DNA from 2 places in the Gallibacter sp. Marseille-QA0791 genome. Region 1 is predicted to be linked to the other one. Evidence: riboswitches for the same ligand, from Rfam matches in the RefSeq annotation. Region 1 holds a riboswitch; the other holds the start of a gene.
The links. Region 1 has a riboswitch for glycine ahead of ACQY69_RS05460 (alanine/glycine:cation symporter family protein). Riboswitches for the same ligand answer to the same signal wherever they lie in the genome.
Positions count from the first base shown of each region.

Region 2: it holds a riboswitch for glycine, as region 1 does, so the genes downstream of both, gcvT (glycine cleavage system aminomethyltransferase GcvT) here and ACQY69_RS05460 (alanine/glycine:cation symporter family protein) in region 1, are expected to answer to the same signal.

Region 1 is NZ_CBCPMH010000001.1:1,176,654-1,189,158, reverse strand. Features, by position in the region: gene ACQY69_RS05475 (amino acid permease) at 1-882, shown strand, start outside; gene ACQY69_RS05470 (GTP pyrophosphokinase) at 1,077-1,751, shown strand; gene tig (trigger factor) at 1,801-2,880, shown strand; glycine riboswitch at 3,015-3,125, shown strand; gene ACQY69_RS05460 (alanine/glycine:cation symporter family protein) at 3,218-4,648, shown strand; gene ACQY69_RS05455 (YlmC/YmxH family sporulation protein) at 4,799-5,047, shown strand; gene nrdR (transcriptional regulator NrdR) at 5,120-5,587, shown strand; gene cmk ((d)CMP kinase) at 5,599-6,249, shown strand; gene ACQY69_RS05440 (DUF1015 domain-containing protein) at 6,249-7,493, shown strand; gene ACQY69_RS05435 (peptidoglycan D,D-transpeptidase FtsI family protein) at 7,561-9,189, shown strand; gene sigK (RNA polymerase sporulation sigma factor SigK) at 9,196-9,825, opposite strand; gene ACQY69_RS05425 (DUF1540 domain-containing protein) at 9,917-10,075, opposite strand; gene radC (RadC family protein) at 10,247-10,924, shown strand; gene ACQY69_RS05415 (peptidoglycan D,D-transpeptidase FtsI family protein) at 10,949-12,505, shown strand, end outside.
Region 2 is NZ_CBCPMH010000001.1:676,867-689,371, forward strand. Features, by position in the region: gene lpdA (dihydrolipoyl dehydrogenase) at 1-824, opposite strand, end outside; gene ACQY69_RS03115 (lipoate--protein ligase) at 808-1,848, opposite strand; gene gcvPB (aminomethyl-transferring glycine dehydrogenase subunit GcvPB) at 1,849-3,297, opposite strand; gene gcvPA (aminomethyl-transferring glycine dehydrogenase subunit GcvPA) at 3,304-4,659, opposite strand; gene gcvH (glycine cleavage system protein GcvH) at 4,705-5,088, opposite strand; gene sdaAA (L-serine ammonia-lyase, iron-sulfur-dependent, subunit alpha) at 5,109-5,990, opposite strand; gene sdaAB (L-serine ammonia-lyase, iron-sulfur-dependent subunit beta) at 6,007-6,663, opposite strand; gene gcvT (glycine cleavage system aminomethyltransferase GcvT) at 6,665-9,328, opposite strand; glycine riboswitch at 9,462-9,529, opposite strand; glycine riboswitch at 9,533-9,634, opposite strand; gene ACQY69_RS03150 (SDR family NAD(P)-dependent oxidoreductase) at 9,665-10,441, opposite strand; gene ACQY69_RS03155 (MFS transporter) at 10,872-12,305, shown strand; gene ltrA (group II intron reverse transcriptase/maturase) at 12,395-12,505, opposite strand, start outside.

The DNA of each region.
Region 1 (12,505 bases):
TTCGGAGCTAAGGTATTCCCTCTTGGTATTATGGCTATCCTCGTAAACATGACGGTAGTGCTGGTAACCTTCCAGGGTACGGAGATCGTAGGTCTGGCGGCGGCAGAGTCGCAGAATCCGGAGGAATCGGTTCCTAAGGCCTGCAAGAGCGTTACATATCGTATCGCACTGCTGTACATACTGCCGCTCATCCTGGTTATCCTGGTTTATCCATACGAGCTGGCAAGTGATGCGAATCCGGTATTCGCCGATATCATGAACTTTTATGGAATAGAATGGCTGGGATTCGTATTCTCGGCGGTCGTACTGGTAGCTGCCTTCAGTTGTGCCAACACAGGTTTCTATGGCACGGTAAGGTGTATGTACGGCCTTTCCATCGAAGGACTGGCTCCTAAGTTCCTCAGCAAAGTCACCAAGTCAGGAAATCCTAGAGCTTCTGTATTGTGGACGCTGCTGTTCATGTGGATAGTTCTGGTGCTCGGCCTGATCTCAGAAGTTACGGGCTTCATGACAAGCCTGTACACGAGCCTGTTGTCGCTGTCCGGATTCACAGGAACGCTGGCCTGGGTAGGAATAATACTGTCTCAGATATCCTTCAGAAAGAAGCTGAAGAAGAACGGATATGATCCGGAAACGTGCCTGAAGGCGAGGGTAAAGAAGGGACAGAGTTGGGTCCCTGTATTCGCTGTTATCGCGCAGCTCATATGTCTGATCATGCTGGTATTCGAAGACGTATTTATTTTCGCTATCGCGTGTGGAGCGATCATCCTGCCGATGATCGGATATCAGATCGCGAAGAAGGCAGGAAAACTGAGAGATTCCTCGGAGATCGCGTCTACCAATGAGACGAAATTTGAGGAGCTGTTCCCTCCGCGTAATTAAGCGGGAACTGATGAATGAGATGCGCGCTGTTGATTGAGATTTTTTGAAAAGGAGCTGTCGGCCGTAATATCCTGCGGACTGGCAGCTCCTTTTTGTCCACGGTGCTTTCGTAGGAACGTCTGTGAAAAGAAGTTTCGCCTTTCTCACCGAATCCACAAAAAAATATGATAAACTGAATACAAAGGAGACTGATCATGATATTGGAGAAGAAAGAGAAGTTTGTTATAAATGAGGATATGATCCCCGCGGACATGAGTGTTACGATAGACCACGCCAAGGAGATCGTAAAAGTTTTCAGTGATCTGAGGATGAGATATCAGGCGGCCATAAAAGAGGTCAGCACTAAGCTGGAAGTACTGGATAACGAATACAGCGTCAGATATGATTATAATCCTATCCATCACATGCAGTGCCGTATCAAGAGCATCGAGAGCATTATGGATAAAATAGAGAGAAAGGGATGGCCCAAAGAGATAGAGTCGGTCTATAAGGTCATGGACTTTGCCGGTGTGAGGGTCGTATGCAATTATATAGATGATATATATACTGTGGAAGAAAGTCTGCTGAGGCAGGATGATATAAAGCTCCTGAAGAGAAAGGATTATATAAAGAAGCCGAAGGAGAGCGGATACAGAAGCCTGCATCTGGTAGTAGAGGTGCCTATATTTCTTTCTGACAGGACATACCATATGCCGGTGGAGATACAGATAAGGACTATTGCGATGGATACATGGGCAAGTCTTGAGCACGAACTCAAGTATAAGAGCAAGAAAGAGCTTCCGGGATATGTGGTCCAGGAACTCCGCAACTGTGCCAGATCCATGGCGGAGCTGGATGCTTCCATGGAGCGGATACATAAGATGTTATAGACAGCGTGAGCTGAAAGATCGATAAGATTTGAAAAAGGGAGAATTTCAGATGAAGAAGAAAGCAACAGCGTCATTTATTTGCCTGATGATGGTTTTTGGCCTGGCATCGTGTGGTTCATCGGTCTCGTATGACAGCTATGATCTGGGAGAATATCTCAAAGTAGGTGAATACAAGGGACTGCCGGTGTCGGATTATACGGTTTCAGTTACGGATGATGAGGTGCAGACACAAATCCAGAGCACGCTGGAAGCGGCGGCGACTACTCAGGAGCTGGATAAGGAGACAGCGCTGGCAGACGGCGATACTGTGAACATAGATTACGTGGGAACGATAGATGGCAAGGAGTTTGACGGGGGTTCCGCGGAAGGATATGATCTTACGCTGGGGAGCGGATCGTTCATCGATGGATTCGAGTCGGGCCTTGTGGGGAAACATGTAGGAGATACGACAGATCTGGAGCTGACGTTCCCGGATGATTACAGCAGTGAGGAGCTTCAGGGAAAGGACGTGGTGTTCAACGTCACGATAAATTCAGCGACAAGACAGGAGGTGCCTGAGTACAGTCTTGATTTTGTCCAGAATACGACCGACTTTGATACACTGGAGGAGTATGAGGCCGATGTGGAGAAGCAGCTCTACGAACAGAAGGAACAGACTGAAATAGACAATCAGAAGACAACTCTCTGGTCTGAGCTGCTGGAGGATACCGAGGTGAAGGAATATCCTGAGGATATCCTCAATTATTATATCGATTTCAACAGCAGTCAGATGGATACGATGGCGGAGGAGTACGGAATGAGCCGTGATGAACTGCTGGCTTCATACGATTTCGGCGATGAAGACGAGTTTGCTGCCGTCAATGAGGACAGCAGCAAGCTGAGAGTCAAGCAGGAAATGCTCATAGAATATCTTGCTGAGAAGGAAGGATTATCGTATACCGATAAAGAGAAGGAAGAGGCCATAAAGGCTTACGAAGATGCAGGGTATGACGATAAGTCCATAGAGCTGCAGACAGGGCGTAACATGGAGGATTATGTACACATAGAGCTGCTCTATCAGAAGGTACTGGATTATCTGCTGGATAATGCGAAAATAACGGAAGCGGCAGACGATGAGGCTTCCGAGTAAAATATTACGAATATTATGAAACTGGTTGAAGAAATACTTTAGAGTTGAAAGCAGCCGTACGGTATGTTAAAATCGTAACGTTAGTTTATCGATCACGCCCGTACGGCTTTTGATTTCAAAGGGCGGGAAAGAAACTATGATTCTCTGGAGAGTCTCGATACGAGCGCCGAAGGTGTACGCGCGCAGAGCGAAATGTCGTTAAGCGATGTGCGTAATCTCTCAGGCAAAAGGACAGAGCAGATAGTTTTTGTAAAAAATTATTTGAGTCCTCTCCGGAAAGTCGATCGCATCTGTATCGGCTTTTTGATTTACTTTTTTTAGGAGAAGGAGAAAGAAAATGGAAAAATTTACTGAAATTCTTGAGGCCATAGACGGCGTCGTCTGGGGAGTCCCTCTCATCGTGCTTATCATGGGTACGGGGATATTCCTTACCGTCAGGATAAAGGTGCTCCAGTTCAGGAAGCTGGGCAAGGCTTTCAAGTATATGGTCAAGAACGAGGAAGACGGTATAGGAGAAGTCACCAGCTTTGGAGCTCTCTGTACGGCCATGGCAGCTACTATCGGTACGGGAAACATCGTAGGTGTGGCTACGGCAGTATTGGCGGGAGGCCCGGGGGCCCTCTTCTGGATGATAGTGGCGGCCTGTCTGGGGATGGCGACCAAGTACTCGGAAGGACTGTTGGCCGTTAAATTCAGAGAGAACAGAGGTAACGGAAGATTTCTGGGAGGACCTTTCAGATATATCGAACAGGGAATGGGGCCCAGGTGGAAATGGCTGGCGAAGCTGTTTGCTATATTTGGCGTAGGAGCCGGACTTCTTGGCATCGGTACTATAACACAGGTCAATGGTATCGCTTCCGCTGCGGAGACATTCTTCGATCCCAATAAGGAAAATCTCGTGAGCGTATTTGGTACGGACTATACTGTGACTATCGTCGTGACCGCGTTGATAGTGGCTTTTATAACGGCTTTGGTCGTGATAGGAGGTCTTCAGAGGATAGCCAGTGTAACGTCCATAATAGTCCCATTCATGGCTATAGCATATGTAATCGTATGCCTCTGCATATTGGTGTATAATATCGAAAGGGTGCCTGAATCCATCGTGATGGTGGTAAGGAGCGCCTTTGGCCTGGATGCGGTGGCAGGCGGTGCGCTGGGCTCATTGATGATGGCTATGCAGATGGGTGTCGCCAGAGGCATTTTCTCCAATGAAGCCGGGCTGGGAAGCGCTCCTATAGCTGCGGCAGCGGCAAAGACGAAAGAACCTGTCAGACAGGGCCTGGTTTCCATGACGGGTACATTCATCGATACGATAATCGTCTGCACGATGACAGGGACCACCATCATGGTCACAGGGGCTTATGATTACGCTGCAGCCAACGGACTGGAAGGCTCGGAAGTGACGTCGTATGCCTTTTCCAACGGCCTTCCGTGGTCTGATCAGGTGGGCTCGGGGATACTGATGGTGTGCCTGGCGCTCTTCGCTTTCACGACCATTATAGGATGGGATTACTACAGCGAGCGATGTCTTGAGTATCTTACGGGAGGAAAGATGGGCATAGTCAAGGTCTACAGGTGGTTCTACATACTGGCGGTGCTCATCGGACCGTTCCTGACGGTTTCCGCCGTATGGACGCTGGCAGACATATTCAATGGGCTCATGGCAATACCTAATCTGATCGCTCTCGTGACGCTGAGCGGCGTCATAGCGGCCGAGACAAGGAGCTATTTCCACAGGCTCGACAGCGGCAGGATAAGAGAATATTAGAAAGATACCGCGGAGAAACAGCTGTACGGCGCAGGAACGGCCGGCAGAGGAAATCTCCGCGGTATTTTTTTCTCTTTCCGCCATCGCGCCTGCATAGTTTGGACAACTGTCGCATATAAATTTACAAACGGCAGAAAAGGGGGAGCGATCATGCTTAATACGGAAGATATAAGGAATAAAGAGGTGATCAACATCTATGACGGAAAGAGCATGGGGTTTGTCTGTGATATAGAGATAAATCTCAAGGAAGGCAGGATAGACGGTATTGTCCTGCCTGGTGACAGAGGCTTTCTGAAGATGTTCGGCAAGGAAACGAGCGACTACGTGATAAAGTGGAAACATGTAAAAACTATTGGAGAAGATGTGATACTGGTAGATGTCCCGCCCATAATAGATTAGACAAAGACCACAAGATGTAGTAAAATCATATGAGAGCTTTTGCGAGAGACATCCGGTAAAGGAGGTTCCGAAATGAAATGCCCTTATTGTGAAAATGAAGACAGCAGGGTCATAGATTCCAGACATACGGAAGATGGACGTGCCATAAGGAGAAGGCGGGAATGCGAAGCATGCGGCAGGCGATTCACCACATACGAGAAGGTGGAGGAAGTCATTTTGATGGTTATCAAAAAGGACGGGAGCCGGCAGGCCTTCGACAGGAGCAAGCTCCTCAACGGGATAATCAGAGCCTGTGAAAAACGCCCTGTATCCATAGCGGATATGGAAAAGATAGTGGACGATATAGAGAGAGGCCTCAACAATATGATGGAGAAGGAAGTGGAGAGCACCTTCATCGGGGAGCTGGTGATGGAGCGACTCAAGGATCTGGATGAGGTGGCCTATGTCCGTTTCGCGTCAGTGTACAGGCAGTTCACCGATATCAACACGTTCGTATCGGAGATAGAGAAGCTGCAGACCAACAGAAAGAAAAAGGGGTGAGTAAGAAGGATATGGGCGGATTGATGAGGATAGCTGTCGATGGACCCAGCGGCGCGGGCAAGAGCACTATAGCGAAGGCAGTTGCGGAAAAGCTGGGGATCGATTATGTGGACACAGGAGCCATGTACAGAGCTATAGGATATAAGATGAAGCGGGAAGGTATAGAGGCTGACGATATCGGGCGGCTGGAGAAGATGCTGGCTTCTACCGATATAGATTTCGTGAAGGGCGACATCATACTGGATGGAGAAGTGGTCAGCGACAAGATACGCACGCCGGAAATGTCGGAGGCGGCATCGGTCTGTTCGGCGCTGCCACAGGTGAGAGAAAAACTGGTCGACATACAGCGGGACATGGGGGCCAAGAAGAGCGTCATCATGGATGGGCGTGATATAGGCAATAATGTGCTGAAAGACGCCGAGCACAAGTTTTTCCTCACGGCGTCCGCCGAAGAACGGGCAGGAAGGAGATATAAGGAGCTCAAGGCCAGAGGAGAGGATGTTTCCTTCGATCAGGTGTTGAATGATATACAGGAACGCGATCACAGAGACTCGACCAGGAAGCTGAATCCGCTGAGGAAAGCCGAAGATGCCCTTGAGATAGATTCGACAGGGCTTTCGATAGATGAAGTAACAGAAATGATATTAAAGGAGATCAGGTAATGGCTACAGTAAGACCGTTTAGAGCGATAAGGCCAGCCGGCGAATACGCTGCCAGAGTCATATCGCTTCCGTACGATGTAATGAACAGGAAAGAAGCTGCGCAGATGGCGGAAGGGAATCCGTACAGTTTTCTGCACATATGCAGGTCCGAGATAGATCTGCCGGACCAGGAGGACCCATACGACAGATCGGTGTACGAGAAGGCGAAGGAGAACATCGGGAAGAACCTGAGAGAAGGTGTGTTCATACAGGAGGACAAGCCTGCCATCTACATATACAGGGAGATCATGGATGGTCGGGTGCAGACCGGCATAGTAGGCTGTGTATCAGTGGACGAATATCAGAATAACACCATAAAAAAACATGAATTCACAAGGCTTGAGAAGGAGCAGGACAGAATCAATCACTTCGATGTATGCGATACGGATACCGAGCCTGTGTTTCTCACTTACAGGGACGATGGTAAGATAAGGAGCATGATCGCTGATTTTGCCGACAACCATGAGCCTGTTTATGATATCACGGCAGATGACGGTATACGCCATATGCTCTGGGTCGTAGATGATGAAGGGATGGTGGCGGAGCTCGTCGCCCTGTTCGGAGAAGTGCCTGCTCTGTATATCGCCGATGGACACCACAGGAGCGCGTCGGCCTGCAAGGTGGGATTGAAGCGCAGGAAGGAAAATCCGGGATATAAAGGCGACGAGGAGTTCAATTTCTTCATGGCAGCTATATTCCCTGACAGCGATCTGAAGATATTCGATTACAACAGAGTAATAAAGGATCTGAATGGACTGACGGAAGACGGATTCATCGATAGGGTGAAGGCTTCCGGGTTTGACGTCGAGGAAATGGGGGCTGAACCATACAGACCTGATGCCAAGCACGTATTTGCCATGTATCTGGACGGCAAGTGGTACAAACTGACGGCAAAGAGCGAGATAATCCCGGATCATGTGATAGATTCACTGGATGTGGCTATATTGCAGAACAATATCTTCGAGCCGATACTGGGTATCAGCGATCCGAGGACCGATAAGAGAATAGATTTCGTAGGAGGTATACGTGGTCTGCAGGAACTGGAAAGGCGAGCGACAAGTGATATGAAAGTGGCTTTTGCCGTCTACCCGGTAGATGTGAAGGATCTGATGGAGGTCTCCGACAACGGGATGGTGATGCCGCCTAAATCTACATGGTTCGAGCCTAAACTGGCCAGCGGATTATTCCTTCACAGCCTTAAATAAAAATCATCGTATAACAATCGTATAACACTCCTCTGCATGGGGAAAATACCTGCAGGGGAGTTTTTTTATGGGTGAAATGGCCGTAAATCTTAAGAAGATAGTCTTCATGACTGCTGTGGTGATAGTGCTGCTGGTGTGCAGACTGGCGTATATCCAGCTGGTCGGAGGGGATGAACTGGCGGAGGCTACAAGAGCTCAGTCGATGATAGCGCTGGAAGGAAGCAATACAAGAGGTATCATATATGACAGGAACGGAAGCCCTCTGGTAGCTGATGATGAGAAGTATATCTATATAATAAAGGCAGATCGATTCACTGACAGAGCGGAAGCTTTGCTGAAGGAGCTGGGAGCGGAAGAGGTAGATGGGAATAATGACAATTATGTGGTTTCATCCTCTGAAAGTTATGACAGAGAAATGGGGAAAAGGCTGATAGAGGAGACCGGAGCATATATCCTTCAGGCCTCGGCCAGATACAGCGACAGCCAGACTGCCGCTCATCTGATCGGTTATGTCAACAGAAGAGACGCGTCAGGAGCGGCAGGTCTGGAATTGATGTACGACGAGGTGTTGTCTGGGCTGAATAAGCGTATCTATGCTGTTGCCGATGTGAAGGGCAATATCCTGCCGGGCAGGGGATTGATGATAACTGCCGATGATAAGGAAGATTCTTATGTGAAGGACGGGATAAGGACCACTGTCGATAAAGGCATACAACAGGCTGTGGAGGATATCATCGATGAGATGGAGAACAACTGCGCGGTTGTGGTGCTGGATTCCAGGACAGGCGGTGTGACAGCCATGGCATCTACACCGGGATTTGATCCTGATCATATAGATTCTCATATAGCGAGTCAGGGAGATGAGTTGATGAACAGGGCGACTCAGGGGGAATACGCCCCCGGTTCTGTATTTAAGATAGCGGTAGCGGCAGCGGCTCTGGAAAAAGGCATAGATATCGGGCAGGAATACGAGTGCAGCGGCAGTGTGAAGGCAGGAAGTCTTACTATAGGATGTGAGACAGGAGGCGATGCGGGACATGGGACTATAGGGTTCGAAGACGCGTTCGCTCAATCGTGCAACAGCTTTTTCATAAAGCTGGGCCAGCAAACAGGCGCTGATGAAATAGTGGAGATGGCTGAGAAGCTGGGACTCGGAAGAAAGGCCATCGACGGCTATCCGCAGGAAAGCAGCGGTCATCTCATGACGAAGCAGGAAAGGAGCGGAGATGCCATAGGAAATCTGTCCATCGGTCAGGGAGAGACCCTGGTGACGCCTGTCCAGGTGGCCCGGATGACTAATATCATCGCTTCAGAAGGAATGGACAGGGGCGTCCATCTGTTGGTGGAAGATGAAGCAGATGATGAGCTGGTGATCTCGAAAGAAACGGCTCGTACTATAGGGGAAATGATGGAATCGGTGACGGAGACAGGGACAGGTGCCGGCCTGGATCTGTCAAATGAGGGAGGTGGGCCGGAGGCAGCCATAAAGACAGGGACAGCTGAATATGGCAGTGAAGATTCGGTGGGGACCCACGGATGGGTGACAGGATATACTCCATGTGACGAACCTGAATATGTGATCACGGTGCTCGTTGAAGGAGGCTCATCCGGTTCATCATCCGCAGGACCCGTATTTGAAGAAATTGTCGAGTATTTGCGCAAGTCGGGAAGCTACAGCAGACCTGCGCTGGCATAGGCGGTTTTACCGGTACTCCAGAGCATTTTTGAGCTTTTCCAGCGCTTTCTTTTCGATACGTGAAACGTAGGATCTGCTTATATGGAGACGGGCGGCCACCTCCCGTTGAGTACGGGGAACAGCGCCAAGCACTCCGTATCTGTAGATGATGACTTTCTTTTCCCTGTCTGTGAGGACCCGGTCTATAGCCTTTATCATATCCTGCACCTGGAGCCTGGTGCTTATGTCGCAGGCGACGGCATCAGGTTCAGTACCAAGGATATCATTGAGGCTTATTTCGTTCCCATCTTTATCTGTGCCTATAGGAAGATTTATGGAGACCTCGGATGAATTCTTTTTCGATGCTCGCATACTCATCAGTATCTCGTTCTCTATACATCTGGCGGCGTAGGTGGCCAGTCTGGCAGCTTTGCCGCTGCTGTAGGTGTTTATCGCTTTGATGAGGCCTATGGTCCCTATTGAAATGAAATCATCCATCGTGTAGACGTTAGATGTATACTTTTTAGCTATGTGCGCTACAAGACGCAGATTGCGCTCTATGAGCACATCCTTGGCTTTTTCGTCGCCTTTTTCCCAAAGTGAGATGTAATACTTCTCCTCTTTATCAGTCAGTGGTTTCGGAAATGAAACACTCATTCTATGTATCCCCCTCTGTTGATTTTAACTATATGCGAAAAGCAGAGGGGAAGTGCCTGACCTCAGAAAAAGAGCATGCTCCTATTTAGCATTACTTTTTCTTGAAGGAAAGGCAGTCTGTACACTGATCCATCGCAGGGTTCGCTTCGTGAGTACCTACTGTGATGCAGTCGAGGGAGCAGTAATTGGCCGTATTGGCGTGGTTCCTGCAGTTCTCTACGGTACATTTGATGCTTTTGTTGAAATTCATGATATCTACCTCCTGAATAAATATGGTTTTCATTTATTATTATTTCCGCGATGATATCAAAATATTTAATGATCTATCAAAAAAACATGGATTAAATGTAAAAATATGGTAAAATAATGTTGGGCGTGACATGCGCCGAATATCACATAATTCAGGAGGGAAAAGGGGAAAATGAACATAAGGAGATTGCCGGACGGCGAAAAACCCAGGGAAAAGCTGATGAAAGAGGGGAAAGAGAGCCTTTCCAACACAGAGATACTGGCCATATTGATAGGAAGCGGCACGGGAGGTAAATCATCGTTGGAACTGGCTTCCGAAGTGATAGCGTTGGACACGGGAGGGATAAAGTTCCTGGCGGATTGCAGGCCTGAGGAGATAAGAAAAGTCAAGGGGATAGGCGAGGCCAGAGCTTGTGCTATTTTGGCAGCGGCGGAGCTGGGGAAACGCATAGCTGCCATTCCGCGTGAAGAACTGGTAAGGATAGAACGGTCATCCGATGTGGCGGACATATTCATGGAGAAAATGAGGTATCACAGGAAAGAGCACTTCATCAGCCTGCTTATCAACGTCAAAGGCGAGATAATCGAAGAAGTCGAAGTCTCCGTCGGCGATTTGTGTTCCAGCACTACTCATCCGCGGGAAGTGTTCACGGATGCTGTACGCCGCAGCGCAGGTTCAGTGATTTTCATACATAATCATCCCAGTGGAGACCCGAAGCCCAGTGAAGCCGATATAGAGACTACCAGAAGGCTGATAGAAGCGGGAAACATATTAGGGATACCGGTGCTGGATCACATTGTCATTGGAGACGGATGTTATGTAAGCATGAGAGCTCAGGGGATGATATGATGTCTGAGAGAGTGGAGGGGTACAGTGAAAGGAGAGAGGAAGTCAAAACATTCTCTGATGAGTATTTTTATGGCTGCGGCAGGGCTGGTGCTGGTATCCAGGCTTTTTGTCCTGACTGTGGCTGAAGCCGGTAAGTGGCGAAGTGCTGTTGAAGATATGTCGGTGAGGGCAGTTTACGAAACAGCTCCCAGAGGAGATATACTGGACAGGAATGGCGATATCATAGCTACCAGCAGGAAGGTCTATTCTGTTGAGATGAACGGGACAGACGAGGAGCCGCTGGAAACAGCGGCAGCAGTCATGACGCTGCTGGAAGAGGCCGGCGAGGATGTAGAGGTGACTTTGGACGAGTTGAGGCAGGCTGTCGAAGACGGAAGATGTAACGCTTATACTCCTTTGACGTTGTCTGAGGATGTTTCGGAGGAAACGGCCGGGCTCATCGAGAAAGGAGGATACGCCGGTATAACAGTAGCTGTGGATCATGTGAGAGAATATCCCAATGGAGCGTTGGCGTCTCATATCCTGGGATATATGGGCCGGATAACGGCCGGCGAAGAAGAGGAATTCGTCGATGAGCGAAGCTATAGGAAGGATGCTCTCATAGGAAAAGATGGAGTGGAGAAAGTTTATGAAGAGCAGTTGAAGGGCTGCGATGGGGTGACGAGATTCCGGGTGGACGCATCGGGGAATGTTGAGGACGTGATAAGCGAAAGCAAAGCGGAAAAGGGACAAGACTTGACGTTGACGATAGATGCGCGGCTCCAGAAAGTAACGGAAGACGCGTTGGAACAGGCTGTGGTGAAGGCTTCGGAAGGCGGGACATTCGAAAGCGATTATGGGGAGGTGATCATGTCATATGCGGAAAACGCGGCGTCAGGGGCTGCTGTAGCTCTCGATGTGGATACTGGAGAGGTGTTAGCCATGGCCAGTTATCCTGATTTTGATCCCAACGATTTCGCGACAGGTATTTCGGAAGAGAAATGGGAAGCTTTACAGCAGGAGAATCCGTATGATCCGATGAGCCCGGCTCCGCTGTACAATACGGCTACTATGACTGCGGTACAGCCTGGCTCTGCATTCAAGCCTGTGACAGCTCTCGCCGCCATGAGCTGCGGATTGGATGAAAAGAGATATCTGTACGATGATGGAGCGGTGACACTGGGCGGCAGATCTTATGGATGCTCCCTGTGGAATGATACGGGGCAGACTCATGGTTATGTGAGTCTTAAAGAAGCCATGAAGGTGTCATGCAACTACTATTTCTATGATATAGCTTCGGGTGAGGATCTGGCGTCGGGAAAAGGGCTGGGGTACGATGAGACGATGGATAACGATATGATAACGAAGTACGCGAAGATGCTGGGATTAGGGGAAAAGACCGGTATCGAGATAAGTGAAAGCGCCGGGAGCACCCCTTCTGAGAAGCTGAAGGCCGAAGGGATAAAGAACAGTTTGAGAAATTATCTTCTGGCGGAAGAGGAGAGCTATTTCATAAAAAGCACATTGAAAAACAGGAAAAAGACACGAAAAAACATAGAAAAAATCGTGAAATTGGCCGATAAGGACTTGACTTTGGATGAA
Region 2 (12,505 bases), 500 kb from region 1:
ATCCCGTCTACACGCGCTTTCCTTCCCGTAGCCATCAGCACTGTTTCTCCTTCAGCGCTTTTCTTTTCGCCTTTTTCCTCGTACATGCAGTTGAGCATCCCTACGGCATCGCGACATATTTTCTCTACCATCGCCGAGGTGTGTATCTCAACACCTCGTTTCTCCAGGATCTGAGCTATGCTTCGCCCTATCTCCCTGTCCAGATTGACCAGCAGCCGCTTCATGGACTCTATCAGCGTCACCTCGCTTCCGAAGGAACTGTAAAGATATGCCATCTCGACTCCGATGACACCGCCTCCGATGATGACCAGCTTTTTCGGTATCGTTTCAAACTCCAGCATCTCATCACTGCTTACCACTCCCGGAAGATCTGCCCCAAAGACAGGTATGCCAGCCGGTACCGATCCTGCGGCAATCAGGATTCTCTCCGCTTCGTACGACTTTTCATTTATCTTCACCACACCGCGGTCAATGATTTTCCCCTCTCCCGTTATTACATCCACGCCGTATTTTTTCATAGCATTCATCATTCCCTGGCGTAATGTCTCGAGAGTATCCTCCTTGTATTCTCTGAAAGAGCTCAGCTCCATCCGAAGTCCCTCGCCTCCCATCATGCCGAACCTGGCGGCACCTCGTGCCTGCCTGTATATCTCCGCAACGTGCAGAGCCATCTTCGTCGGTACGCACCCCCTGTTCAGACACGTCCCTCCTATATCGCTTTTTTCCACCAGGGCGACCTTCATCCCCCGTATCGCGGCTTCCTGCGCCGCCGCGGTCCCGCCAGGTCCACCGCCCAATACAATAAGATCATATCTGTCGCTCATCTGCCGCCTCCTGTCTTTCTATCAACCCTGTCATCATCTTCATCATATCCTCTGTCCTGTCACCCTTTCCTTTGTCCGGCAGAGAAATACCATCGTTGACCTCCATCAGAGTCTTTCGTATGGTTTCCTCGTCACATCGACACCCTGTCATCGCCTCCGCAATTTTCAAAATATAATCCTGATCCATGGCATCCGAAAATATATGAGCGCGCGATATCATATCATCCTCTACATAAAGCAGGATCTCGACATCTCCCCAGTCAAAACGCTCCTTCTTCCGCCTGTTGCAGAAGATCTTCTTGCCGTAGATCCACTGACGTGAGCTGAATTTTTCCGTTCGCTCTTCTATTTCTCTCTCCGGAAACTGTTCAACTGACAGGAATTCCGGTACGATCCCATATTTTTCAGAAAAAGCTTCCATTAAACTGGCTTTCATATTTTCTACCGAGATATCGCCGTTAAGATCCTTCAGGTTCGTCACCCGCGACTTTACGGAATCAACGCCCTTCAGCCGAAGCTTTTCCTTTGAAACGGAAAGATACCGTGCTATCAGATCCTTATCCGTATCTACAAGCAATGTCCCATGATGATAGCAAAATCCTCCTGTCTCAAAAAACGCGTTACCGGAGATCTTGGCGCCTCCGGCCAAAATATCGTTGCGTCCTGAACGTTCCGCGATTATTCCCAGTTTCTTCAGAGCCGACAGTACGATATCGGTATTCCTTCCTATATCACGATCTTCTTTCCTGCATAAAAATGTAAAATTCAGATTTCCCATATCGTGGAAAACAGCTCCTCCGCCCGACAATCTCCTGGCTATCCTTAAGCCCCCTTCTTCTACCTGTTCCATATCGCATTCACGGAATACATCCTGATTCCTTCCCACCACGATGGTGTTCCTGTTCTGCCAGAGATACAGTATCTGCGTTTTTTCAGGCACAGACATGAGAAGATACTCTTCCAGAGCAAGATTCCTGTAGGGATATGTCTCCGGTGTTTCCACTATCCACAGTCTCTCTGTCATCTATTCCTTCTCCTTGGATTCATAACGGCAGACAGGCTGTCTTGCCGCCAGCACTTCATCCGGCCTCTTTATCTGAGCGTTATGAGGCGCCTCGTGCAGCTTCTCAGGTGCCTCGTATGCTTCCCGATATATCTTCCTCAGGACTTCCACCGCGTCATCTATCGTTTCTCTGGATTCCGTTTCCGTAGGTTCAAACATCATCGCTTCATTTACTATGAGAGGGAAGTATATCGTAGGCGGATGTATATTATCATCTATGAGAGCTTTCGCGATATCGAGAGCCGCGACTCCCGTCTCTCTTTTCAGCTTTTCCGCGCTTATCACGAACTCATGCATACATATCTCGCCATATGGCACATCATATATGTCTTCAAGCTTTGATTTCATATAGTTCGCGTTGAGGACCGCGTTTTGAGCGGAATACGGTATGCCATCGCTGCCAAGCGACATCAGATACGCCAGCGCCTTTACCACCACCAGAGCATTTCCCCAGAACATACCTACTGAGGTCTCCGATTCCTCAGACGATGTCATGTCATATCCGCCGTCGCCCCCGGTTTTTACTATCTTTCTGCCGGGCAGATACGGCGTCAGGAACTCCTTGCAGGCCACCGGTCCGCTTCCAGGACCTCCGCCTCCATGAGGCGTAGAGAACGTCTTATGAAGATTCATGTGCATCACATCAAAGCCCATATCTCCAGGTCTGGCTATACCCATTATCGCGTTGAGATTTGCCCCGTCGTAATAACAGAGGCCGCCCGCCTCATGTATTATCTCGGTTATCTCCAGTATGTTCTCGTCGAAGATCCCCAGGGTATTGGGATTCGTCAGCATGAGCCCTGCCGTATCTTCCCCCACGGCAGCCTTCAGCGCTTCGAGATCTATGCCGCCCTTTTCATTTGATGGAACGCTTATCACGCCATAGCCGCACATATTCGCGCTGGCGGGATTCGTACCGTGAGAGGAATCGGGCACTATTATCTTTGTCCTCCCGCTGTCGCCTCTGGCTTCATGGTAGGATTTTATCAGCAGCAGACCGGTAAATTCACCGTGTGCTCCCGCCGCGGGCTGGAAACATACGTCATCCATCCCCGTCACATGACAGAGATAATCCCTCGCCATATCGAAAAGCTCGAGCCATCCCTGAACTGTCGCGGAAGGCTGAAGCGGATGTATGTCCGTAAGCTCGTCGTAAGCCGCGATTCGTTCATTTACCGTAGGATTGTATTTCATCGTACATGACCCCAGCGGATAGAACCCGTCATTCACCCCGTAAGCCCTCTTCGCCAGACTGCTGTAATGTCTGTTCAACTCAGTTTCAGACAGCTCCGGCAATCTGGGAGCTATCTTTCGCATAAATCTCTCCGATACCTTTGCTCTGGAAGAGCTTTCCTCCGGCAACAGAAAGAGGCCCTTTTCGCAAACACTTTTTTCGAATATCAATTCCATATTACGTTACACCTCCTTCTCGTTATCACTTAAAAGCTCTCTAACTACGTCGGCCGCTTCGGAAATCTGTGAGATGGTGTTGACCTCCGTGGCACACCAGAGCATTTTTCGGTCGTCCAGCGGCAATCCTCCCAATATATCCTTTCTTTCCAGCATGGCCAGTATATCGCCGCAGCTTACTCCGGCGCTTTCCGGTATTTCCGTAACGAACTCATTGAAGAATTCAGCATTATCGTCTATCAGAAGTCCAGCCTCAGTTAATTTCTCCGCCAGACAATGGGCATTTTCCATCGACATCCTGGCCGCCCTGGCCAGTCCTTCCGGTCCCATTGCCGCCATATATACTGATGCTGTCAGTGCGCACAGCGCCTCGTTGGAGCATATATTGGAACTGGCTTTCTCTCTTCTGATATGCTGTTCTCTTGCCTGCAGCGTAAGTACGAAAGCCCTTTCTCCGTCGGCGTCTGTCGTCTGCCCCACTATCCTTCCCGGAAGCTTCCTCATCAGGCTCTTCTCCGCCGCCATGAACCCGAGATACGGTCCTCCAAAAGATAACGGCATCCCGAGAGGCTGCCCTTCTCCTACCGCTATGTCCGCACCGTACTCCTTCGGCGTCCTGAGTATGCCAAGTGAAATAGGATTGCATCCCATTATAAACTTCGCTCCGGCTTCATGGACGATATCGGCGACTCCGTCAAATTCCTCCAGTATCCCAAAGAAATTAGGCTGCTGCACGTACAGACACGCGATTTTTTCCTCTTTGCTCAGTTCTTCCCTGAGAGCCCTCAGGTCCATCCTATTGTCCTCAGTCATCGGAACGATCATCAGTTTCGCTCCCGCCGCTCCACAATATGTACGCATCACCTTCAACACATTAGGATGTATCGTCGCCGATACCATCACCGTCCCGCGCCGTCTGTCCCTGCACATCATAGCCGCCTCCGCCGCTGCTACAGCTCCGTCATACACCGACGCATTCGATACGTCCATGCCGGTCAGCTCGCAGATCATGGTCTGATACTCAAATATGGACTGTAGTATCCCCTGACTGAGCTCTGCCTGATACGGCGTATAAGCGGTTTTAAATTCTTCTTTGTTGACTATGTTGTTCACGATAGCCGGTATGTAATGCCTGTATGCTCCGGCTCCTCTCAGACACGTTCCGAATACTCTGTTCTTCCGCGCTATTTCCTTAGTCTTAGCCGCCACCTCAATTTCGCTCATCCCACGAGGGATATCAAGGCCTTCCGAAAGAAGGACCTCCTCAGGGATCTGTGAAAAAAGCTCATCGAAATTATCCAGCCCTATGTCCATCAGCATTTCCCGCTGCTGTTTTTCCGTATTGGGAACGTAAAATCCCATAGACGCACCTCCTGTCTCAATCTGTTATACAGCCAGAAACTGTACCTATTTCCCTTCTGATTTTATGAACTCTTCGTATTCGTCAGCGCTCATCAGATCGGTGCTCTCCGATATCTCCACCATCTTGACAAGCCACGCCTCATACGGATCCGTATTTATCATCTGTGGAGAATCCAGTAGTTCTTCATTGATCGCTTCGATCGTCCCCGCCACAGGTGACAATACGTCAGACACCGCCTTTACAGACTCGACGTCCGCGAAGGCCTCATCCACTTCAAAAGAATCCCCTTCTTCCGGAAGATTGACGAACACCAGGTCTCCCAGCTGATCCTGAGCGTAATCTGTCAATCCTATGACCGCTTCAGCGTCTCCCGTCATCTTTACCCATTCATGCGATTTCGAGTACTTTAATTCTTTTGGAAAATTCATAGTTTACCTCCTGTTTCACTTCACTTATCTTCTATAGAAAATCCTACGGATCTCTCAACTTTTTTCGCGGTATCCGTGCCAGCGACACCTCCCGCGGCTGTTTCTCTCAGCTCAGGCGCCATTTTCTGGCCCACTTCGTACATAGCCTCTACTACCTCATCCAGCGGTATCATGGACCTGTTGCCTGCCAGCGCCAGATCCACGGAAAGCAACGCATTCATCGCCTGAGACGCATTGCGGTATACACACGGTATCTGTATCAAGCCTGCCACCGGATCGCACACAAGACCCATGGCGTTTATCATGGCAAATGCTCCGGCGGAAAGAGAGGCTTCAGGCTCCGCGCCACACATTTCAGCGGCTGCCACAGCGGCCATCATAGCCGCGACACCGCATTCAGCCTGGCATCCTCCGGCAGCACCCGAAATAGTCGCCCGTTCCGCTGCCAGCGCTCCCACGCCGCCAGCAGTAAGCAGCCCTCTGATCACACGTTCCCTTTCGGCCCCAGTCTTCCGCGCCGTATGAAACAGCACCGCCGGGACTATGCCACAGGAACCTGCTGTCGGCATGGCGCATATCTTCCCCATGTAGTAATCGCTTTGGATACATGAAAGAGCGTCTGCCATCGCTTCATTGATACTCGCTCCGCACAGAGATCCTTCGCTTTTCGCGAAATCTCTCTGTCTCGACGCGATATCTCCTACCAGAGAAATACACTCGCCGTCCGACGGTTCCGTGAATTTACTTGACTCCATCATGACCTCAAGGCATCTTGCGACCTCAGTCAATATTTCTTCCTCCGACAGAGAATTCCTGTACATTTCACGATCCAGCACCGCTCGCCACAGTCCGGCGCCATTATTTTCCGCCTCTCTGCAAAGGCCCGCAAAATCACCATACATTTGAAAACACCTCACATCAACTTATCTCAGACACCTTTTCTATCTCCTTCAGCGCTCTGATCTGCTCAACTGTGCTTTTTCCCACAGCGCAGTCCAGTTCCAGCACCGATATGGCTCTCCCTCCGATATTCTGACGATCAGTGCGCATGGCCGCTATATTCACGCCATTTTCTGCCAAGACCGCTGTCACTCTGCTTATCACACCGTTTTCATCAAGATGATTCAGCACCAGAGTCGGACTTCCCGCCGATATGAATGTCCTTATCCCATCGATCTGGGTCACGGCTATCCTCCCGCCTCCTACGGAGTTGCCTGCCACGGCAAATAAGGGTTCACCTTTTTTCTCAAAGGCCGTTATCAGATCATACTCCTCATGAGTCTTATTGCCACGTGGTTTAAAGGATACCTCTATACCGTATTCTCTGGCCAGTTTATCAGCATCTCTTATCCGCACATCGTCTTCTCTCATCCCCAGGATACCGGCCGTCAGCGCCTTATCAGTCCCATGTCCGATGTACGTGGCCGCGAAAGACCCGAATAGATGGAACGTCACACGCTCAAAGGGCTTCCCGTAGATTTGCCGCGATACCCTCGCCAGGCGGTTCGCCCCCGCTGTATGAGAACTTGACGGCCCGATCATTACCGGTCCTATTATATCGAGTATGCTCACCATCTCAGCATACCCCCGTACGTTCCGCCAACTGCTGCAGAATGTCTCTCATATCATCATCGTCAAAGCAGTAAAGCATCTTCGTAAATCCTTTTCTCAGATCATTGACTTCTTCTTTGACGTCTCTTTTTCTGAATACGCATTCCGCCATCAGCTCCGCCAACGTTTCGAATTCCTTTTGACCAAATCCGAAACGTGTCATCTCCGAAACACCCAGGCGAAGCGCCCCTGACGCCGTAAATCCCTCCTCATAAGGAGTCGCCTGGTAATTACATATTATGTCATTGTCTTCAAGCCTCTGAGCGATTTCCGCACCACTGCCATATCCCACGTTCACGATGACCTGATGCGTCTGCGTATATCCCAGCGCCGGATCACCTTCAACGTCGAACCCCGCGTTTTTAAGGCTGACGGCGAAACTCCTGGCATTAGATATGACATTTTTCTGATATTCATCTTTGAAGGTATTCATCTCGTAAGCCGCCATGAGAAGTGCCAGCTGCGTACCCAAATGATGATTGCTGGTACTTCCCGGGAACGCCCTTGACTGTATAGTCTCCCAAAGCTCATACTTTGGATCGCCCTTTTCCCAGTTACCGCCGATCACGCCTCTCTGAGGCCCGAAAAATGTCTTGTGGGTTGAGCCTGTCACAAGATCCGCCCCTTCCTCAAAAGGCTTCTGGAAATTGTCGCCGATCAATCCGAGCACGTGTGCCATATCATACATTATGGTGGTATCCAGACCCATATCCTTTATGAATTCACTTATTTCCCTGACAGGTTCCCTGTATATCACCATGCTCTTTCCGAAGATTATCAGCTCAGGTCTGTATTCCTCTATAAGCTTTTTAGTCTCTTCCACATCTATCCTGTACGGATCATCAGCTGATACAGGGAAATTCACCACAGCTCTTTTTTCAGTCACCGGATCTACCGCGACAAAATCCTTGAGAGCGCCCATAGGCTGCGCCGATAGGTGACCGCCCTTAATTATGTGGTTGTTCATCACATATCCGAGCCTCTTAGGCTCTACCTTCCTATTGAGTCTGTTTTTAAAATCCACAAGAGCTGAAAATACGCACGTATTGGACATCTGGCCGCTGAGGACTCTTGTCTCGGTCTCACGGCAGCCGAGGAACTTCGCCATTTCCTTCATCAAAAGCTCTTCCACATCCCCTATGAATTCCGTTCCCTGATAATAGAAAATCTCTTCGTTGTAGAAGGATGCCACCTTTCGATGCTCCGCGTATCTGAAGGAAGGATCTGTTACCTGGAGGAGTCTCACAGCTCTCGAAGCCGTCATCTCCGACGGTATCAGGTTTATACATTTTTCCTGTCTCCACACGTGATTATCTATAGACTTTCTGATCAGAGCAAGGGCTGCCACCTCTCCCGACGCGCCTTCTCCCACCTTCGTCTCCGTTTCATGACCATACAGGATGACCCTGGTATACGGAGGCGCGTCATTTTTCATATGAAATTCCGGGATCACTGCGTCTATCAACTTCCCTCTGATGTCGACCTGTACCCTGTCATCCGTCAACACATCGCTGGCTACATAACAGAACCCGATGCTGCGCTGAGCCGTTTCCTCTGTTATTACAGTGCCGAGGCCTTTTCCCTCCGATACATAATACGGTACCATCGTCCCACTGGTGACGTAGCCTACTTCTCTTCCATCTTTCATGACCTTGCATCCGGCGCGCATCACGCCACGCCCCAGAAGTGTTATCGGCATCATCCTGCGAGGCAGCGCCGCGCAATCGGAAAAATCGTGATTGTTTATCCTGATGAAAGCCTCTTGCTGCCTTTTCAGCGCATCTCTCCCTATGAAATTTCCCTTTCCCTCGGAAAAGCTCACCGCGAACTTTGCCAGCGGCACAGCGTATATAGGGATCTCATTGCCATCTATATCTTTGCCCAGTTCATGTCCATGAAGCGGCATCCCAGCCTCCAGTCTCGTAGTATCTCTCGCCCCAAGGCCCGCCGGTCTGGCTCCGCATTCTATCAACTTATCCCACAGCTCTTCCGCGTATCTGCTTTCTATGTACACCTCATAGCCTATCGGTTCTCCCGTATATCCAGTCTTTGCCACACGCATGATCATGTCTTCCATAGACGATACCTTCAGCGTGTTCAATTCATTCCGCACCGGCTCCGTCAACTGTACATCCTCACCGACGATCCTCCCCAGCACCTTTCTCGAATCCGGTCCCTGGACAGCTATCGCGGCATAATCCTTTGAGACATCTTCAAGCTGCGCGTCGAAATTCTTGATCTGCTCCGAAAAGTGCTCCCACACCTTCTCCGCGTTGGCCGCGTTTACCACCACCGTATACCTGTCCTCTGTAAACCTGTATACGTAAGCGTCATCGATAGCCCCGCCTTCTTCGTTGGAAATAATGGAATACTGCGCATTATTCACCTTCAAAGCCTGCACGTTGTTGGTGAGCACGTGCTGCAGAAACTCGATTTTTTCCCTGCCTGTGACTATAAAACGCCCCATATGCGATACATCAAACACGCTGCAGCCATGCCGCGTATAAAGATGCTCCGCTATTATACCGGTAGGGTATTGAAGTGGCATCTCCCATCCTCCAAAATCCACCATTTTCGCTCCGGCTTTGATATGCGCCGAATAGAGTTGTGTTCTTTTCAATTCTTCCATTATTTCCTCCTGTTGATAAACTGAATAAAATTTGGTCGCCGTCTTTCTTCTGATACAGACTTCATCGACATCACGAAAATATATGAAGGGTATATCCCGCGTATTCAAAAAGCGGGAAGCAATCAGCCTCCCGCTCTGTCATTAACCTGAGAGTTTCTTTTTTACAAAATTGCTCCTTCGGTGCGTTTCCGCTTTTCAGAGGTCTGTCCGATAGCGATCCTTTTACCTGAGATATTCATTTTGATCGTGGCCCGCGATCAAAACTTACTCCTTCGGTGTCAAAATGATCTCTCTCGCTATCATCAACCAGATTATATCGTTTTCTCGTTATTGCCTTTAATAGCCGGCCGTCAGTCCGCAGTCGATAGACAGAGTTGTCGCCGTGATGGACTCGACTTTCTTGGATGCGAGGAACAGTACGCATTCAGCGATTTCAGACGGTCGTATAAATCTCGCTCTCTCGCCCTGAGGGTACTTTCTCAACAAATTCCAATAGTAGCCTTCTACATCGCCGCCGCCATAAACTTCCGCCTGTCCGACCAGCATCGGGGTTTCCACATCCGCCGGCGCGACCGCATTCACCCGGATCCCGCGAGGAGCAAGCTCCAATCCAAGAGATTTGGTGATCAACGTGACGCCGCCCTTAGACGCGTTATAGATGCAGTTGCCCGGATTTCCTCCGATCCCGGCATCTGAGCTGATATTCACGATACAGCCGCCGGTCTTTTCCAATTCCGGGATAGCTCTGCTGCATACGAAGAATGTACCTTTAAGATTTACATCCACTACACGATCCCATTCTTCCTCTGTCATCTTATCCGAATCACCTTCTACCCATAATCCCGCCGTATTCACAACGATATCCAGTTTCCCGGATCTTTTTACGACTTCCTGTATCAGGTTTTCTATCGTATCGATCTTCGTGACATCCGTCACGACGTAATCCACCTGTCCGTATTGTTTTAGATCCTCAACGGCCTTTTGCAGTCTTTCTTCGTTTAAATCCGCCAGGTAGACGAGAGCTCCTTCCTTCAGAAATTCTTCCGCGATGCAAAGACCCATGCCGCCGCTTCCGCCTGTAATGATAACTGATTGATTCTTAAATTCGCTCATAACTCTTTTCCTTTCTTAAAACTCTGAAAAGCTCTTCCTCCGATTGTATAATCCCCGACAGGAGATTACTTTCATGCCACTAATTAAATGCAAGGTCTATGCCATTTTATAAATGTCACAAAATTCCCATTTTATCAGGTTTCACTGGCAACGCATTTATCAAATTTAATAATAATTTTTCTTCTCGTCTGAGACAAAACGTTGAAATTTGCTTCTTCGTTTGATTTTTTATCATATTTGAAGGGGATTTTATCAAAATTGATAATTTTTGAAGCTTCTTTTTCTCCTCAAAATTGAAAACGCCTGACAAATATTCACTTTTCTGATTTTTCAATCAATGGCATATTTTTTGCTTGATATAAAAATGAACAAAGCACAATTTTTCCTATTTTACGTTATCGTTAATTCTTATTAAAAGGAGGATCTATTAATGAGTAAAATCATATCTCCCGATCATAATCGAAAAATTCCTTTTAAGACGAAAGTAGGTTACTCGTTAGGAGGAACCGGCGATGCCATCGCCTACGATTTTATCGGTAGTTTTTTACTGTTCTTTTTCACCGAACTGGCTGGTCTCAGCCCCGCCGTCGCTGGCACTATCATCGGCGTCGCCGTCGTCTGGTCCGCCATTACCGACCCTATCATGGGCATGCTGTCTGATCGATGCAAATCAAAACACGGCAAAAAACGACCGTTTCTTCTCGGATCCGCGATCCCTCTCGCCATCATCATGATGTTCCTGTTTCATACGGTGGCCTTTGGAGGCAACGCGAAGATCGCATACTATGTGATCTTCACACTGCTGTTCTGGGCCGCCTATACAGCCTTCAACATCCCGTTCTTCTCGTTAGGCGGATGTCTGACCACCAATACAAACGAACGTACAAAGATCCGTTCTGTCGCTCAGGTATTCAACTTTATCGGAGTATTCTGCGCCAGCGCTCTCCCGACATTCCTGGTAGGACAATTCCAGAAAGCCGGATTCAGCGAAGAAGCCTCCTGGCAATACGCCGTCATCATCATCGGAGTGATCGCCGCGATAGCGATCCTGCTCAGCTGGAACGCCACACGTGGATATGAGCTGGATATAAAGGACAGCGAGGACAGTGAACGCACAAACAACATCTTCAAGGAAATTAAAGAAGTCATGTGCATCAAGCCTTACCTGAACGTGTTGGCCTGCCAGTTCTTCTTCTACGCGTCTTATACGATCTTTACATCCTCTATCATGTACTTTTCGACATACAACCTCGGTGTTGGCGAAACAGAATCGTCTCTGATATATACAGGAGTTACCATCGGAGGCATCATCGTCGCCATTCTCCTGGGACCTATCGCTGTCAAGTTCGATAAGAGAAACGCTTATATCGCCTGCATGATCCTAGGCGGAGGCCTTATGGTCATTGGAAAATTCATACCTATCGAATCAGCCCTCATCGTAACTGTCATCTTCGCGGCAGTAGTCAACATCGGCTCCGCAGGTCACTGGACTCTTAGCTACACGCTGCTGTATGATATCTTTGAAATCGATGAGTTCAGAAGCGGCAGGAGACGTGAAGGCTTCCTGATGGCTTACTTTTCCTTCTGCGGGAAACTCGGTGCCGCAGCTGCGGGCTTCATAACAGGCTGGATCCTGGAAATGTCCGGCTATGACGCAAATGCTACAGTCCAGTCAGCTGACGCCCTCGCCGCTATGAAATCACTCTTTACAGTATGGCCAGGGCTCCTCTGCGTAGCTTCCGGCATCGTGATCATCCTTTACCCTGTGACCCGCAAACGCTTTGAATTGCTCCTCATGAATCTCGACCTCAAGCGACAGGGAAAAGAATACACGACGGAAGGCTTCGAAAAGCTAGTCAGATAGATAAATCGAGTAGGAGGTAGGCGATTATTTCGCCTACCGACCTCTCACACCACCGCTCATGCGGTTCCGCAAGCGGCGGTTCAACCAACTTAACATATGACACGCCTTTCGGCGTAGTAATTACTCATGGAGACTAGCCCAAATGTGGTTAGTCTTTCATTGCTTATCGCTTTATGTACCCAGCCGTTATGCGCAAGCCT